Regions from separate parts of the Nonomuraea sp. NPDC050663 genome, predicted to be linked through region 2. Evidence: riboswitches for the same ligand, from Rfam matches in the RefSeq annotation. Region 2 holds a riboswitch; the other holds the start of a gene.
The links. Region 2 has a riboswitch for glycine ahead of gcvT (glycine cleavage system aminomethyltransferase GcvT). Riboswitches for the same ligand answer to the same signal wherever they lie in the genome.
Positions count from the first base shown of each region.

Region 1 (6,949 bases), on a different contig from region 2:
GCGCGGCCAGGCCAGCCTGTTCGGCCGGCGGGGCATCAGCGGGCTGGTCAACGTCGAGATCACCCCTGAGCTGTGCGTACGGCTGGCCAGTGCCTACGCCACCACCCTGAAGAAGGGCGAATCGGTCGTCACCTCCCGTGACGCCTCCCGCGCGGCCAGCGCGCTGAAGCGGGCGGTCATCAGCGCCCTGACGGCCAGTGCCATCAACGTCATCGACCTGGAGGCCGCGCCGCTGCCGGTTACGCGCTTCTACACCTCCCGCAAGCCCACGAGCGGCGGCATCGCGCTGCGCACCACGGCGGGCGACCCGCAGAGCGTCGACATCGTCTTCCTCGACTCCGAGGGCGCCGATCTGGCCCCGGCCACGCAGCGCAAACTGGAGCGCGTCTACTCGCGCCAGGAGTTCCGCCGCGCCTTCCCCGGCGAGATAGCCGAGCTGTCCTACCCGGCGCGCGCCATCGAGGACTACGCCCACGAGCTGCTGCGATGCGTCGACATGAGCGGCGCCGACGAGCTCAAGGTCGTGGTCGACTGCGCCGGCGGCACCTCCTCGCTGGTCATGCCGACGCTGCTGGGCCGCGTCGGGCTGGAGGTCCTGACCGTCAACGCCCGCCTGGACGAGGCCTCGCCCACCGAGACCCTGGCCGAGCGGCGGCGCGACCTGCAGCGCCTGTCGGAGCTCGTGGGCTCCTCGCGCGCCCACTTCGGGGTGCGCTTCGACCCGGTCGGCGAGCGCATCGCCCTGGTCGACGAGAAGGGCCAGCTGATCAGCGAGGAGCGGGCCCTGCTCGTGGTGCTCGACCTGGTGGCGGCCGAGCGCCGGGGCGGGCGGGTGGCGCTGCCCGTCACCACCACGCGGGTGGCCGAGCAGGTCTGCCGTTTCCACGGCGTGCAGGTCGAGTGGACCTCCACCGCTCAGGACGCGCTGACCGCCGCCGCGGCCGAGGAGGAGATGATCTTCGCGGGCGACGGCAGGGGCGGCTTCGTGGTGCCGGAGTTCGCGCCCACGGTCGACGGCCTGGCGGCCTTCATGCGGCTGCTGGGGCTGGTGGCCAGGACCAGGCTCTCGCTCAGTCAGATCGACGCCCGCATCCCGCAGGCCAGGCTGCTGCGCCGGGCCGTACCCACCCCGTGGGCGGCCAAGGGCCTGGTCATGCGCTCGCTCATCGAGGCGGCCGAGGAGGAGGGGCTGCACTACGAGACCACCGACGGGGTGCGCGTGGTGCTCGACGACCGCAGCTGGGTGCTGATCATCCCGGCGGCCACCGAGCCGGTCACCGACCTGTGGGCCGAGGCGCGCCACGTCGACTCCGCCCAGGCGCTCCTGGAGCGGTGGGCGCGCATCGTGGAGGAGTCCTCGGGCGCATGATCGAGTTTTGGCCAAGATTGCCTCAGGAACGCCTCCGAATCGTTCCCAACAGGACTCCGAAACCCCACAGTGATGGACCTTGAGGTACGTCCAGCGGTAACTTGTCTCCGTCCAATCTTGTCGTCCGGCGTCTCGCCTTGACCTTTGCGGCGCATCAGCGTAAGTTGCGGCATTCGCAATGTTGACAGCGTTAGCAAGCGAGGCGCGCCCCGAGCACCGAAAAGCCGCGTTCTCGCGGTAGGAGGCCGAGCCGATCGATGCCGAGCGTCTACTGCACGCAGTGCGGGCATGCCAACCCCGAGGATGCCCGATTCTGTTCCCGGTGTGGATCGCCGCTGACCCGGCATGAGGTCACGGGCGACACCACCTCGACGATCTCCGTCGCGGGAATCGAGGCGTACGAGGCTGAGACCGGGGAGTTCCTCTTCGCCGAGCGTCAGCTCGTCGAGCAGCTGCCACCGGGCGCCGCCCTGCTCACCGTGGTGCGCGGGCCCAACCAGGGCAGCCGCTTCAAGCTCGACCAGGACCTGACGACGGTCGGCCGCCACCCGGAGAGCACGATCTTCCTCGACGACATCACCGTCTCGCGGCGCCACGTCGAGTTCTACCGCCACCCCGGCGGCCGCTTCACCGTGCGCGACGTGGGATCGCTCAACGGCACCTACGTCAACAGGGAGCGCATCGAGGAGGTTCCGCTCCACTCGGGGGACGAGGTCCAGATCGGCAAGTTCCGGTTGGTGTTCCTCTCTAGATGAGTGCACAGGCCGCGCGCTCTCACATGAGCATCGGGGAGGTGCTCGGGCTGCTGAAGCCCGAGTTCCCCGACGTCACCGTCTCCAAGATCCGTTTCCTGGAGGGCGAGGGGCTGATCGAACCCGATCGCAGCCCCTCCGGCTACCGCAAGTTCACGCACCTGCACGTCGAGCAACTGCGCTTCATCCTGCGCGAGCAGCGTGACCACTACCTGCCGCTGCGCGTGATCAAGGACAAGATGCACGAGGAGCTCTCGCGCCCGCGTGCGGTCCACGGGGGGTCCCACGAGGTACGGCTCAGCCGCGAGGAGCTCCTGGAGGCCGCCGGGATCGACGAGGAGACGCTGGCGGAGCTCGAGGACTACGGGCTGCTGGCGCCGGTGGCCAGGCGCTACGACGACGACGCCCTGGCCATCGCGCGCACGGTCGGCCGCCTGGCGTCGTTCGGGCTGCACGCCCGCCATCTGCGCGCGGTCAAGGCCTCGGCCGAGCGCGAGAGCTCGCTGGTCGAGCAGACCGTGGCGCCCGTGCTCAAGCGCCGCGCGCCCGGCGCCATCGGCGAGGCGCACGAGAGCGCGCGCGAGTTGTCCGGTCTGCTGCTGGAGCTCCACGCCGCGATGTTCCGCACCGGGGTGCGCAACGTCCTGCGGGGCTGAGCCGTACAGGCCCGGCATCGGGCACATTCCCGGCCCGGCTGGTGTTACGTTGGAGGAGCTTTCGCTCGCTTTCTCGTGACTGATTTCGGAGCAGCCCGTGGTGCAGATGGAGGTAGTGGGCGTTCGTGTGGAGATGCCCACCAATCAGCCGATCGTCCTGCTCAAGGAGGCGAGTGGTGAACGTTTTCTCCCCATTTGGATAGGCATGACCGAGGCGCAGGCGATCGCCCTGGCGACGGCCGAGGAGCCCCCGCAGCGCCCGCTCACCCACGATCTGTTCCGTGACGTGCTGAGCGCGCTGGGTGTCAGCCTTCGCGCGGTCAACATCGTCGCGCTGCGTGACGGCATCTACTTCGCCGACCTGGTCTTCTCCAACGGAGTCGAGGTCAGCGCCCGCCCGTCCGACTCGATCGCCCTGGCTCTGCGCACCGGCGCGAGGATCTACGCCAGCGAGGAGGTCGTCCAGGAAGCCGGTGTGATCATCCCGGACGACCAGGAGGACGAGGTGGAGAAGTTCAGGGAATTCCTTGACCAGATCACCCCGGAAGACTTCGGCCGCGCGGGGTAGTCATATAAGAGCATTTACGCTTCACGACTCGCCGAGTGGGATCGTTGACTGAGCATGGTCACGGTCCTACGGTGCAAGTGAAACCCGTGGTCGCCATGCGAACCCCCAGATCAGGCCACGGGATGAGAGAAAGCCGGAGGTCCGCGTGGCGGTCAGCAGCGGCGAGGGAAACAGGGCCGGCCAGGAAGATCCGGCGCGGCGCGAGGACGCGCGCCAGCGTGCCGGTGAGCAGGGTCTGCTCTTCGACTCAGAGCCGGCTTCCCTGCCTGGCAACATCGGCTACCGCGGCCCCACGGCCTGCGCAGCGGCCGGCATCACCTACAGGCAGCTCGACTACTGGGCGCGCACGGGCCTCGTCGAGCCGACCATACGGGCCGCTCACGGCTCGGGCTCGCAGCGCCTGTACAGCTTCCGCGACATCCTGGTGCTCAAGGTCGTCAAACGGCTGCTCGACACCGGCGTCTCTCTCCAGCAGATCCGGACGGCCGTGCAGCACCTGCGCGACCGCGGGGTCGCCGATCTGGCCCAGATCACGCTCATGAGCGACGGGGTGAGCGTCTACGAGTGCACCTCGGCCGACGAGGTGATCGACCTCCTGCAGGGCGGGCAGGGCGTCTTCGGGATCGCACTCGGCAGGGTGTGGCGCGAGGTCGAGGGATCGCTCGCGGAGCTGCCGGGGGAAACAGCGTCGGTCGAGGACCCCAGCGTCCCGGCCGACTATCCAGCTGACGAACTCGCCCAGCGCCGACGTGCGCGCAGGATCGGCTAGCGGTAACCTGGTAACAGAAAGCTTTCGACCCCGTGCGGGAGAGTCCCCATCCATGAGATGGGGCGCCGAAGGAGCAACCCTCCCCGGAATCTCTCAGGCACCCGGTACCGCTCGGGCGAGGCAACTCTGGAAAGCAGGCGCGCCGGCCAGGCGTGACTCACCGACGGTGAAAGCCCCTTCGGGGGTGAAGCTCTCAGGTTTGAGGACAGAGGGGGAGACCCGGCACCTGCCTGCGCGCTGAAGGGTTTCCCTGTGGTTGAGTCTGTGTTTGAGTCCTTTGCCCGTCGACACATCGGTCCGTCCGACATCGAGCAGCAGCGGATGCTCGAGGCCGTGGGCTTCGAATCCGTCTCCGACCTGGTCGCCGTCGCCGTCCCCGAGGCCATCAGGGCCAAGGACGCCCTGAAGCTGCCCGCCGCGGCCGGCGAGGTGGAGGTCATCGCCGAGCTGCGCGCCCTGGCCGGCCGTAACCAGGTGCTGACCAGCATGATCGGCCTGGGCTACCACGACACGATCACCCCCGCCGTGATCCGGCGCAACCTGCTGGAGAACCCCGGCTGGTACACGGCCTACACGCCCTACCAGCCCGAGATCTCGCAGGGCCGCCTGGAGGCGCTGCTCAACTTCCAGACCGTCGTCTCCGACCTCACCGGCCTCGACGTGGCCGGCGCCTCCCTGCTCGACGAGGCCACCGCCGCCGCCGAGGCGATGACGCTGGCGCGCCGCGCCGGCAAGTCGAAGTCAGACGTGTTCGTCGTCGACCACGACGTGCTGCCGCAGACCAAGACCGTGCTGGCCACCCGCGCCGAGCCGCTCGGCATCGAGCTGGTCTTCCAGCGCCTCGACGCCGAGCTGCCCGAGTGTTTCGGCGTCCTGGTGCAGTATCCCGGTGCCACCGGCCAGATCCGCGACTTCCGCTCGCTCGCCGAGCAGGCCCACGCCAAGGGCGCCCTCGTCGTGGCCGCCGCCGACCTGCTCGCGCTGACCCTGATCGCCTCGCCCGGCTCGCTCGGCGCCGACATCGCCATCGGCTCCTCGCAGCGGTTCGGCGTGCCGTTCGGCTTCGGCGGCCCGCACGCCGCCTACATGTCGGTGCGCGAGGGCCTGCAGCGCCAGATGCCCGGCCGCCTGGTCGGCGTCTCGGTCGACGTCGACGGCGACCCGGCCTACCGGCTGGCCCTGCAGACGCGCGAGCAGCACATCCGCCGCGAGAAGGCCACCAGCAACATCTGCACCGCCCAGGTGCTCCTGGCCGTCATCGCCGGCATGTACGCCGTCTACCACGGCCCCGAGGGACTCAAGCACATCGCGCGCCGGGTGCACGCCCGCGCCGCGGCCCTGGCCCAGGGCCTGTCCGGCAGCGGCATCCCGGTCACCGAGCACTTCTTCGACACCGTCACCGCCTCCGTGCCCGGCAAGGCCGCCGCCGTCGTGGCCGAGGCGCTGGCGCGCGGCATCAACCTGTGGCAGCTCGACGGCGACCGGGTCACGATCGCCTGCGACGAGAAGACCACCCCCGGCGATGTCGCCGACGTGCTCGCCTCGTTCGCCGCCGCCCTGGGCGTCGAGATCGCCGCCCACGACGGCGAGGAGCTCTCGGTCCTGCCCGAGGAGCTCCTGCGCGACGACGACTTCCTGACCCACCCGGTCTTCCACACCCACCGCTCCGAGACCTCGATGCTGCGTTACCTGCGCAAGCTGCAGGACAAGGACATCGCGCTCGACCGCTCGATGATCCCCCTCGGCTCGTGCACGATGAAGCTCAACGCCACCACCGAGATGGAGCCCATCACCTGGCCGGAGTTCGCCGGCATCCACCCGTTCGCGCCCGAGGCGCAGTCGGAGGGCTACCGCGAGCTCATCGAGACCCTCGAGGGCTGGCTGGCCGAGGTGACCGGCTACGACGCCGTCTCCATCCAGCCCAACGCCGGCTCCCAGGGCGAGTTCGCCGGCCTGCTGGCCATCCGCGCCTACCACCAGGCCAACGGACACGCCGAGCGCGACGTGTGCCTGATCCCCTCCTCGGCCCACGGCACCAACGCCGCCTCGGCCGTCATGGCGGGCATGCGCGTGGTCGTGGTGGCCTGCGACACCGACGGCAACGTCGACCTGGCCGACCTCGACGCCAAGATCGACAAGCACGCCGACCGGCTCGCCGCGATCATGGTGACCTACCCGTCGACCCACGGCGTGTACGAGGAGTCCATCACCGAGGTGTGCGCCAAGGTGCACGCCGCCGGCGGCCAGGTCTACGTCGACGGCGCCAACCTCAACGCCCTGGTGGGCCTGGCCAAGCCGGGCGAGTTCGGCGCCGACGTGTCACACCTGAACCTCCACAAGACCTTCTGCATCCCGCACGGCGGCGGCGGCCCCGGCGTCGGCCCGGTCGCCGTCCGCGGCCACCTGGCCGAGTTCCTGCCGTCGCACCCGCTGCGCGAGGGCGCGCCCGTCGGCCCGGTCTCCGCGGCGCCGTACGGCTCGGCGGGCATCCTGCCCATCTCCTGGGCCTACGTGCGCATGATGGGCGGCGACGGCCTGCGCGCCGCCACCGAGCAGGCGATCCTGTCGGCCAACTACCTGGCCCGCCGCCTGGCGCCGCACTACCCGGTGCTCTACACCGGCCGGGGCGGTCTGGTCGCGCACGAGTGCATCATCGACCTGCGGCAGATCACCAAGGAGACGGGCGTGACCGTCGACGACGTGGCCAAGCGCCTCATCGACTACGGTTTCCACGCGCCGACCATGTCGTTCCCGGTCGCGGGCACGCTGATGATCGAGCCGACCGAGTCGGAGGACCTGGCCGAGCTCGACCGGTTCGTCGACGCGATGGCCGCC
Region 1 is NZ_JBITGL010000003.1:857,819-864,767, reverse strand. Features, by position in the region: gene ACIBH1_RS12955 (sugar phosphate nucleotidyltransferase) at 1-1,369, shown strand, start outside; gene ACIBH1_RS12950 (FHA domain-containing protein) at 1,627-2,124, shown strand; gene ACIBH1_RS12945 (MerR family transcriptional regulator) at 2,121-2,777, shown strand; gene ACIBH1_RS12940 (bifunctional nuclease family protein) at 2,875-3,345, shown strand; gene ACIBH1_RS12935 (MerR family transcriptional regulator) at 3,491-4,114, shown strand; glycine riboswitch at 4,140-4,234, shown strand; gene gcvP (aminomethyl-transferring glycine dehydrogenase) at 4,436-6,949, shown strand, end outside.
Region 1: linked by a shared signal. The riboswitch ahead of gcvP (aminomethyl-transferring glycine dehydrogenase) and the one ahead of gcvT (glycine cleavage system aminomethyltransferase GcvT) in region 2 are both predicted to bind glycine.

Region 2 (6,949 bases):
CAAGACCTATTGGGCCGAGGCGCTGCGCAGCCCCGACTATCGGGCCTGGTTGAGGCGGCACAAGCCGCTATAGCCCCGCGTTATGACAAATTGTTGGGTTACCGGTCTTCGAACGCGCGGTGTCCACTGGGAGCTGCTCAATCACCCCCCACAAGGAGCCACCAGTGAACCCCAAGATCAAATTGGGGGCTGCCGCCGTGCTCGCGTTGGCCCTCACCCATCTGGGCTCGCCGAGCGCGCAGGCCCAGTCCGATCCGCCGCCCCGGGAGCTGGCCATCACCACCAGCCAGGGCGTGCTCTCCAGCGTGCAGGCCTCCGCCGAGGAGGACTTCCACCTCGCCTCCGCCGTCGAAGGCGTCAAGGGCCTGCAGTTCATGACCTACAACCGGACCTACAAGGGCCTGCCGGTCCACGGCGGCGAGGTCGTCGTCGGCACCGACGCGTCCGGCCAGGTCATCAACTCCGTGACCACCGGCCAGCAGGCGCAGATCGACCTGTCCACCACGCCCGCGATCAGCGCCGCCACCGCGGCCGTCACCGCGCGCGCCCAGCTGCGCAGGGCCACCGGCGTCAGCACGCCCAGGCTCCTCGTCCACGTCACCACCGGCAAGCCGGTGCTGGCCTGGGAGAGCGTCGTCACCAGTGCCAAGCCCAGCGTCCTGCACGTCTACGTCGACGCCCAGACCGGCAAGGTCATCGACAGCTACGACCTGGTCCGCGACGCCACCGGCAACGGCCACCACAACGGCACCGTGACCATCGACGCCGGCTCGACGTCGAGCGACAGCACGCGCCCCGGCCTGTCGTGCGGCAACCAGTCCGGCCAGGCCTACACGCTGCAGGGCGGCGTGCTCGGCAACGGCGGCGCCACCGACCTGCCCACCGCCTGCGCCGACGTGCTCTACGCCGCGCAGAAGGAATGGGACATGCTGCGCCAGTGGCTGGGCCGCAACGGCGTCAACGGCAGCGGCGGCACCTTCCCCGCCCGGGTGGGGCTGAACGAGGCCAACGCCTACTGGAACGGCAGCTTCACCAACTACGGCCACAACGGCAAGACCGGCGCGGCCCGCAAGCAGCTCAACCCCATGGACGTCGTCGGCCACGAGTACGGCCACGCCATCTTCCAGACCACCCCCGGCGGCGCCGGAGGCGGCAACGAGTCCGGCGGCCTCAACGAGTCCACCGGCGACATCTTCGGCGCGCTGACCGAGTCGTTCGCCAACAACCCCAACGACCCGGCCGACTGGCTGGTCGGCGAGGAGACCGGCCTCGGCAGCGGCCCCGGCGGCGCCATCCGCAACATGGCCAACCCGTCGGCGCTCGGCCACCCCAACTGCTACACCGGCTCCTTCCCCGAGGTGCACGCCGGCGCCGGCCCGCAGAACCACTGGTTCGTGCTCACCGCCGCGGGCACCAGCGCCAGCACCCGCTGCGACAACGGCCCGGCGATCACCGGCATCGGCATCCAGAAGGCCGGCCAGGTCTTCATGACCGCGCTGAACAACAAGACCTCGCCGTGGACCCACCTCAAGGCCCGCGTCGCGACGCTGAACGCCGCCAAGACCCTGTTCGCCCCCAGCTGCACCGAGTTCAACGTGGTGCTGGAGGCCTGGAAGGGCATCAACCTCGGCCCGCGCGCCGGTGACCCGACCTGCTCCACGCAGGGCAACGACTACTCGCTGTCGCTCGACCCCGCCGCCGGCAGCGCCCAGCCGGGCCAGAGCGTCACGACCACGGTCAGGACCACCGTGACCAGCGGCTCCGCGCAGCAGATCACGCTGTCGACCGGCACGCTGCCCGCCGGCGTGACCGCCTCGTTCAGCCCGGCCACCATCAGCGCCGGCCAGACCTCGACCCTGACGCTGTCGACCTCCGCCTCCAGCCCGCAGGGCACCCACTCGGTCACCGTCAACGCCGACGGAGCCACCGTGGACCGGCAGGCGGGCTACTCGCTGACCGTCGGCCAGTCGCAGGGCAACGACTACACGCTGGGCCTGAGCCCCTCCTCGGCCTCGGTCGCGGCGGGCGGATCCACCAGCACAACCGTCCAGACCCAGGTGACCTCGGGCAGCGCCCAGTCCGTCTCGCTCAGCGCCTCCGGCGCACCGGCCGGCGTGACCGTGTCGTTCAGCCCGCAGACCATCCAGTCGGGCCAGTCCTCGACCGTGTCCATCTCGGTCGGCGCCTCGGTCGCGCCGAACACCTACTCGATCACCGTCAACGGTGACGGGACCTCGGCCGACAGGAGCGCGACCTTCAGCCTGACGGTGACCGGCGGCCAGGGCACCACCTGGCAGCCGTGGACCGCCTACGCGGTGGGCGCCCAGGTCTCCTACAACGGCGTCAACTACCGGTGCCTGCAGGGCCACACCTCCCTGCCGGGCTGGGAGCCGCCGAACACCCCGGCCCTGTGGCAGCGGCTGTGATCAGGCGAATCCTCGGGTCGGCGCTGGCCGCCGCGCTGGCGCTGACCTGCCTGTCCGCACCTGCCTCTGCGAAGGCGGCCGCTCCTGACATCCCCGTCGGGAACATCACCGCCCACCTGAGCCAGCTGCAGTCGATCGCCGGCGCCAACGGGGGCAACCGCGCCTCCGGCCGTCCCGGCTTCACCGCCTCCCTGAACTACATCAAGGGCAGGCTCGACGCCGCCGGCTACACCACCCGGGTGCAGTCCTTCACCGGCGGCAGCAACCTCATCGCCGACTGGCCCTCCGGCCCCACGGGACCGACAGTCATGCTGGGCGCCCACCTCGACAGCGTCGCGTCGGGCCCCGGCATCAACGACAACGGCACCGGCAGCTCGTCGTTGCTGGAGGTCGCGCTGGCCCTGTCCGCCCAGCGGCCCTCCCTGACCAGGCACGTGCGCTTCGCCTGGTGGGGAGCCGAGGAGCAGGGACTGGTCGGCTCCCGCTACTACGTGCAGAACGGCGGGGCGTCCGGGGTCGAGGCCTACCTCAACTTCGACATGACCGGCTCGCCCAACCCGGGCTACTTCGTCTACGACGACGACGCGGCCCTGCAGCAGCTGTTCAACTCCTACTACTCCTCCATCGGCGTGCCGACCGAGCCGGAGCGCGTCGGCGACGGCCGCAGCGACCACGCCCCGTTCAAGAGCGCGGGCGTGCGCGTGGGCGGCGTGTTCACCGGCGCCTCGGAACGCAAGACGGCGGCCCAGGCGGCCAAGTGGGGCGGCCAGGCCAACCAGTCGTTCGACCGGTGCTACCACTCGGCCTGCGACACCTACCCGTCCAACGTCAACACCACGGCGCTGGACCGCAACGCCGACGCGGCCGCGCACGTGTTGTGGGCGCTGGCGGTGGGAACCGTCAACCCGCCCGGCAACGACTACTCGATGACGGTCAGCCCGTCGTCGGCCACGGTCTCGGCCGGGCAGTCGGCGTCGGCCACGGTCGCCACCCAGGTGACCTCGGGCAACGCCCAGACCGTCGCACTGTCGTCGTCGGGAGCGCCCGCGGGCGTCTCGGTGTCGTTCAGCCCGGCGTCCATCCAGTCGGGGCAGTCCTCGGCCGTCTCGATCGCGGTGGGCGCCTCGGTGCCCGCCGGGACCTATCCGATCACGCTCAGCGCCGACGGGGCCACCGTCGATCGTTCGGTCACCTTCTCGCTGACGGTCGGCGGGGGCGGCGGCGAGACGAGCTGGGCGCCGTACACCGCCTACCAGGCCGGTGCCACGGTGACCTACCAGGGCGTGAGCTACCGGTGCCTGCAAGGGCACACCTCGCTGCCGGGATGGGAGCCGCCCAACGTGCCGGCCCTCTGGCAGCGCCTCTAGGGAAACCTCTGGGGAAACAGAGCGACCGCGTGGTCTCGGGCTGGGGGTTTGCGGCCACGCGGTTCCCTAATCGACCGGCTTCAGCACCGGTTCGAGCATCACGACTCCGGCACCGTGCTCAGCGTCGAGCCGGTGCCGGAGTTCTTCCGTGGCCACCCAGACCCCGGCGGTCACCTGCTCCCTCATGATGTCGACGGACGTGTGGACGTAGCCCTCGCCCAGCGACTCCTGGACACGCCGCAGCTCCGCCTCGGAGCGCCGGGCCTGGCTCACGCACAGCGGTCCGCCCCACGTCTCGCGGATCCACGCCTCCCTGCCCGCCAGATCGCCCGTGAACTTCACGTTGAGCACCAGCTTGGTCGGATCGTTGGCGTACTTCTCCGCCCATTCCGGCTTGCTGCCGTCGTAGCCCGGGATCGCGTCGAGATAGCTCTGGTCCAGCCACACCCCGCCCACCGAAGGCTCGCCCTCCAGCCGCTGCTGGGTCGCCTGGAGCGCCTCCTGCGTGGCCTTGGCCGGGTCGGAGGGCCGCCAGCCGCCCTCGGGCGCGGGACACGGCGAGGTGAACCGCTGCTCCTGCACCGCGGGCCTGCGCGCCTCCCCCGCCGGCTCGGTCAGCGTCAGGCGGGAGCCGTCCCACGTGCCGACGACCCGGTAGCTGCCCCACCTCGTTCCGTTGGCGCTCTCGTGGCGGACCTTCGACCAGTCCCAGCCGACCACGTCGGGCCCGCTGCACTGCGGCGGGTACGACTCGGCCACGAACGAGCACAGCTGCGGGCCGTGGGCGGGGCTCTCCAGCACGGTGATGGCGTCGGCGGCGTAGCGGCCGGGCCTCTGGGCGGACGCTTCGGCGCCGCAGGCGGTCACCAGGACGAGGACGGCGAGTGCGAGTGCGCGCATGCTCCTCAAGACGTATCCGGCCTCGCCGGGGTTCGATTTACTGCGAGTCATGCGCGCGCCGGGATCGCAGGCCTCTGCCTGGCGCGCTTCGCGGCGGTGAGGCCGTCTCCCCGCGCGCGAAGGCTGAGGGGATCGGCCTTCGCGACCCGCGCGCGGCCGTTCCGCCCTGATGGGGATTCCACTAGGCTTAGGGGTGACACCGATGAACCCGTGCGGGAGAGTGTCCTGACAATCCGGTCAGGGCCCCTGAAGGAGCAAGCCCTCCCCGCGAACCTCTCAAGGCAAAGGACCGTACGGGCCAGGGTGACCTCTGGAAAGCAGGCCGTCCGGGCCTCGCCGAAGGTGAAAGTCTGGCAAACAACCAGGCGAAACTCTCAGGCATCATGACAGAGGGGGAGGATCCTGGCATCCGACCCTGCCTCTGAGGTGCGAACATGTCCCGACCGACACCGTTGCGAGACGTCCACGAGAGTCTCGGCGCGACCCTGACCGACTTCGCCGGCTGGCTGATGCCGCTGCGATACGGAAGCGAGTCCGCCGAACACCGCGCCGTGCGCGAGGCGGCAGGCCTGTTCGACCTCTCCCACATGGGCGAGATCTTCGTGACCGGCCCGCAGGCGGGTGAGGCCCTCGACTACGCGCTGGTCGGCCACCTGTCCGCGCTGACGCCCGGCCGCGCCCGCTACACCATGATCACCAATCCGGCCGGCGGCGTGCTCGACGACCTCATCGTCTACCGCCTGGCCGACGAGGAGTTCATGGTCGTCGCCAACGCCTCCAACTACCGCTCCGTCGCGCTGGCGCTGACCAACCGCGCCAAGAACTTCGACGCCGTCGTCGACGACCGCTCCGACCAGTGGGCGCTCATAGCCGTCCAGGGGCCGCGCTCGCAGGAGATCCTCTCCTCGCTGACCGACGCCGACCTGCCCTCGCTGAAGTACTACGCGGGGCTGCCCGGCACCGTCGCCGGCGTCTCGGCGCTCATCGCCCGCACCGGATACACCGGCGAGGACGGCTTCGAGCTGTTCGTCGACGGCCAGGACGCCGTGGCGCTCTGGGGCGAGCTGACGAAGGCCGGCGAGCCGTACGGCATGATCCCCGCGGGCCTGAGCTGCCGTGACACGCTCCGCCTCGAAGCGGGTATGCCCCTGTACGGCAATGAGCTGAACGAATCGCTGACCCCGTTCGACGCCGGACTGGGTCGGGTGGTGAAATTCGACAAGCCCGGAGACTTCGTCGGCAGGGCCGCCCTGGAGCCGCTGCGAGACAGCGCGCCCAGGCGCCGGCTGGTCGGCCTCGTCGCCCGGGGCCGCCGGATCCCGCGCCACGGGTTCCCGGTCGTGGTCGGCGACCAGACGGTCGGCGAGGTCACCAGCGGCGCGCCTTCGCCCACCCTGGGCAAGCCCATCGCGATGGCCTACGTCGACACAGAGGTCTCCGACGGCCTAGCCGTTGACATCCGGGGCAGCCATGAGCCTATGGACCTGGTTGAGCTGCCCTTTTACAGGAGGAACAAGTGAGCAACATCCCTGACGACCTCAGCTACACCAAGGAACACGAGTGGGTGGCCGGCCTCGATGACGGCCTCACCGTGACCGTTGGCGTCACCGCCTTCGCCGCCGAAGCGCTCGGCGACGTGGTCTACGTGCAGCTTCCCGACGTCGGCGCGAGCGTCCAGCCCGGCGACTCCGTGGGCGAGGTCGAGTCGACCAAGTCGGTGAGCGAGATCTACGCGCCCGTCGGCGGCGAGGTCGTCGAGGTCAACCAGGCCGTCGTGGACAAGCCCGACCTGGTCAACACCGACCCGTACGGCGAGGGCTGGATGTTCCGCGTGCGCGTCGAGGGTGATCCCGAGGACCTGCTGTCCGCCCAGGAGTACACCGCCCTCACCTCGGGCGACTCCTGATTTCTGGCTTTGTCCCGGGGCCGCCGGGTCGGTGGCCCCGGAACCCCCTCCTTCTTTGAAAGGCGCAAGTCAATGGCGATCAGCGTCTTCGACCTCTTCAAGATCGGCATCGGCCCGTCGAGCTCGCACACCGGCGGCCCGATGGCCGCCGCGCACAAGTTCGCCCGCGGCCTCGAGGCCGACGGCCAGCTCGGCTCGGTCGCGCGTGTCGAAGCCATCCTGTACGGCTCGCTCGGCCTGACCGGCAAGGGCCACGGCAGCGACAAGGCCGTGCTGCTGGGCCTGTCCGGCGAGAAGCCCGAACTGGTCGACGTCGACAGCATCGACGACCGCCTGGCCGCCATGCGCTC
Region 2 is NZ_JBITGL010000005.1:452,309-459,257, reverse strand. Features, by position in the region: gene ACIBH1_RS19190 (LysR family transcriptional regulator) at 1-73, shown strand, start outside; gene ACIBH1_RS19185 (M4 family metallopeptidase) at 165-2,426, shown strand; gene ACIBH1_RS19180 (M20/M25/M40 family metallo-hydrolase) at 2,423-3,793, shown strand; gene ACIBH1_RS19175 (hypothetical protein) at 3,860-4,693, opposite strand; glycine riboswitch at 4,897-4,995, shown strand; gene gcvT (glycine cleavage system aminomethyltransferase GcvT) at 5,128-6,213, shown strand; gene gcvH (glycine cleavage system protein GcvH) at 6,210-6,599, shown strand; gene ACIBH1_RS19160 (L-serine ammonia-lyase) at 6,672-6,949, shown strand, end outside.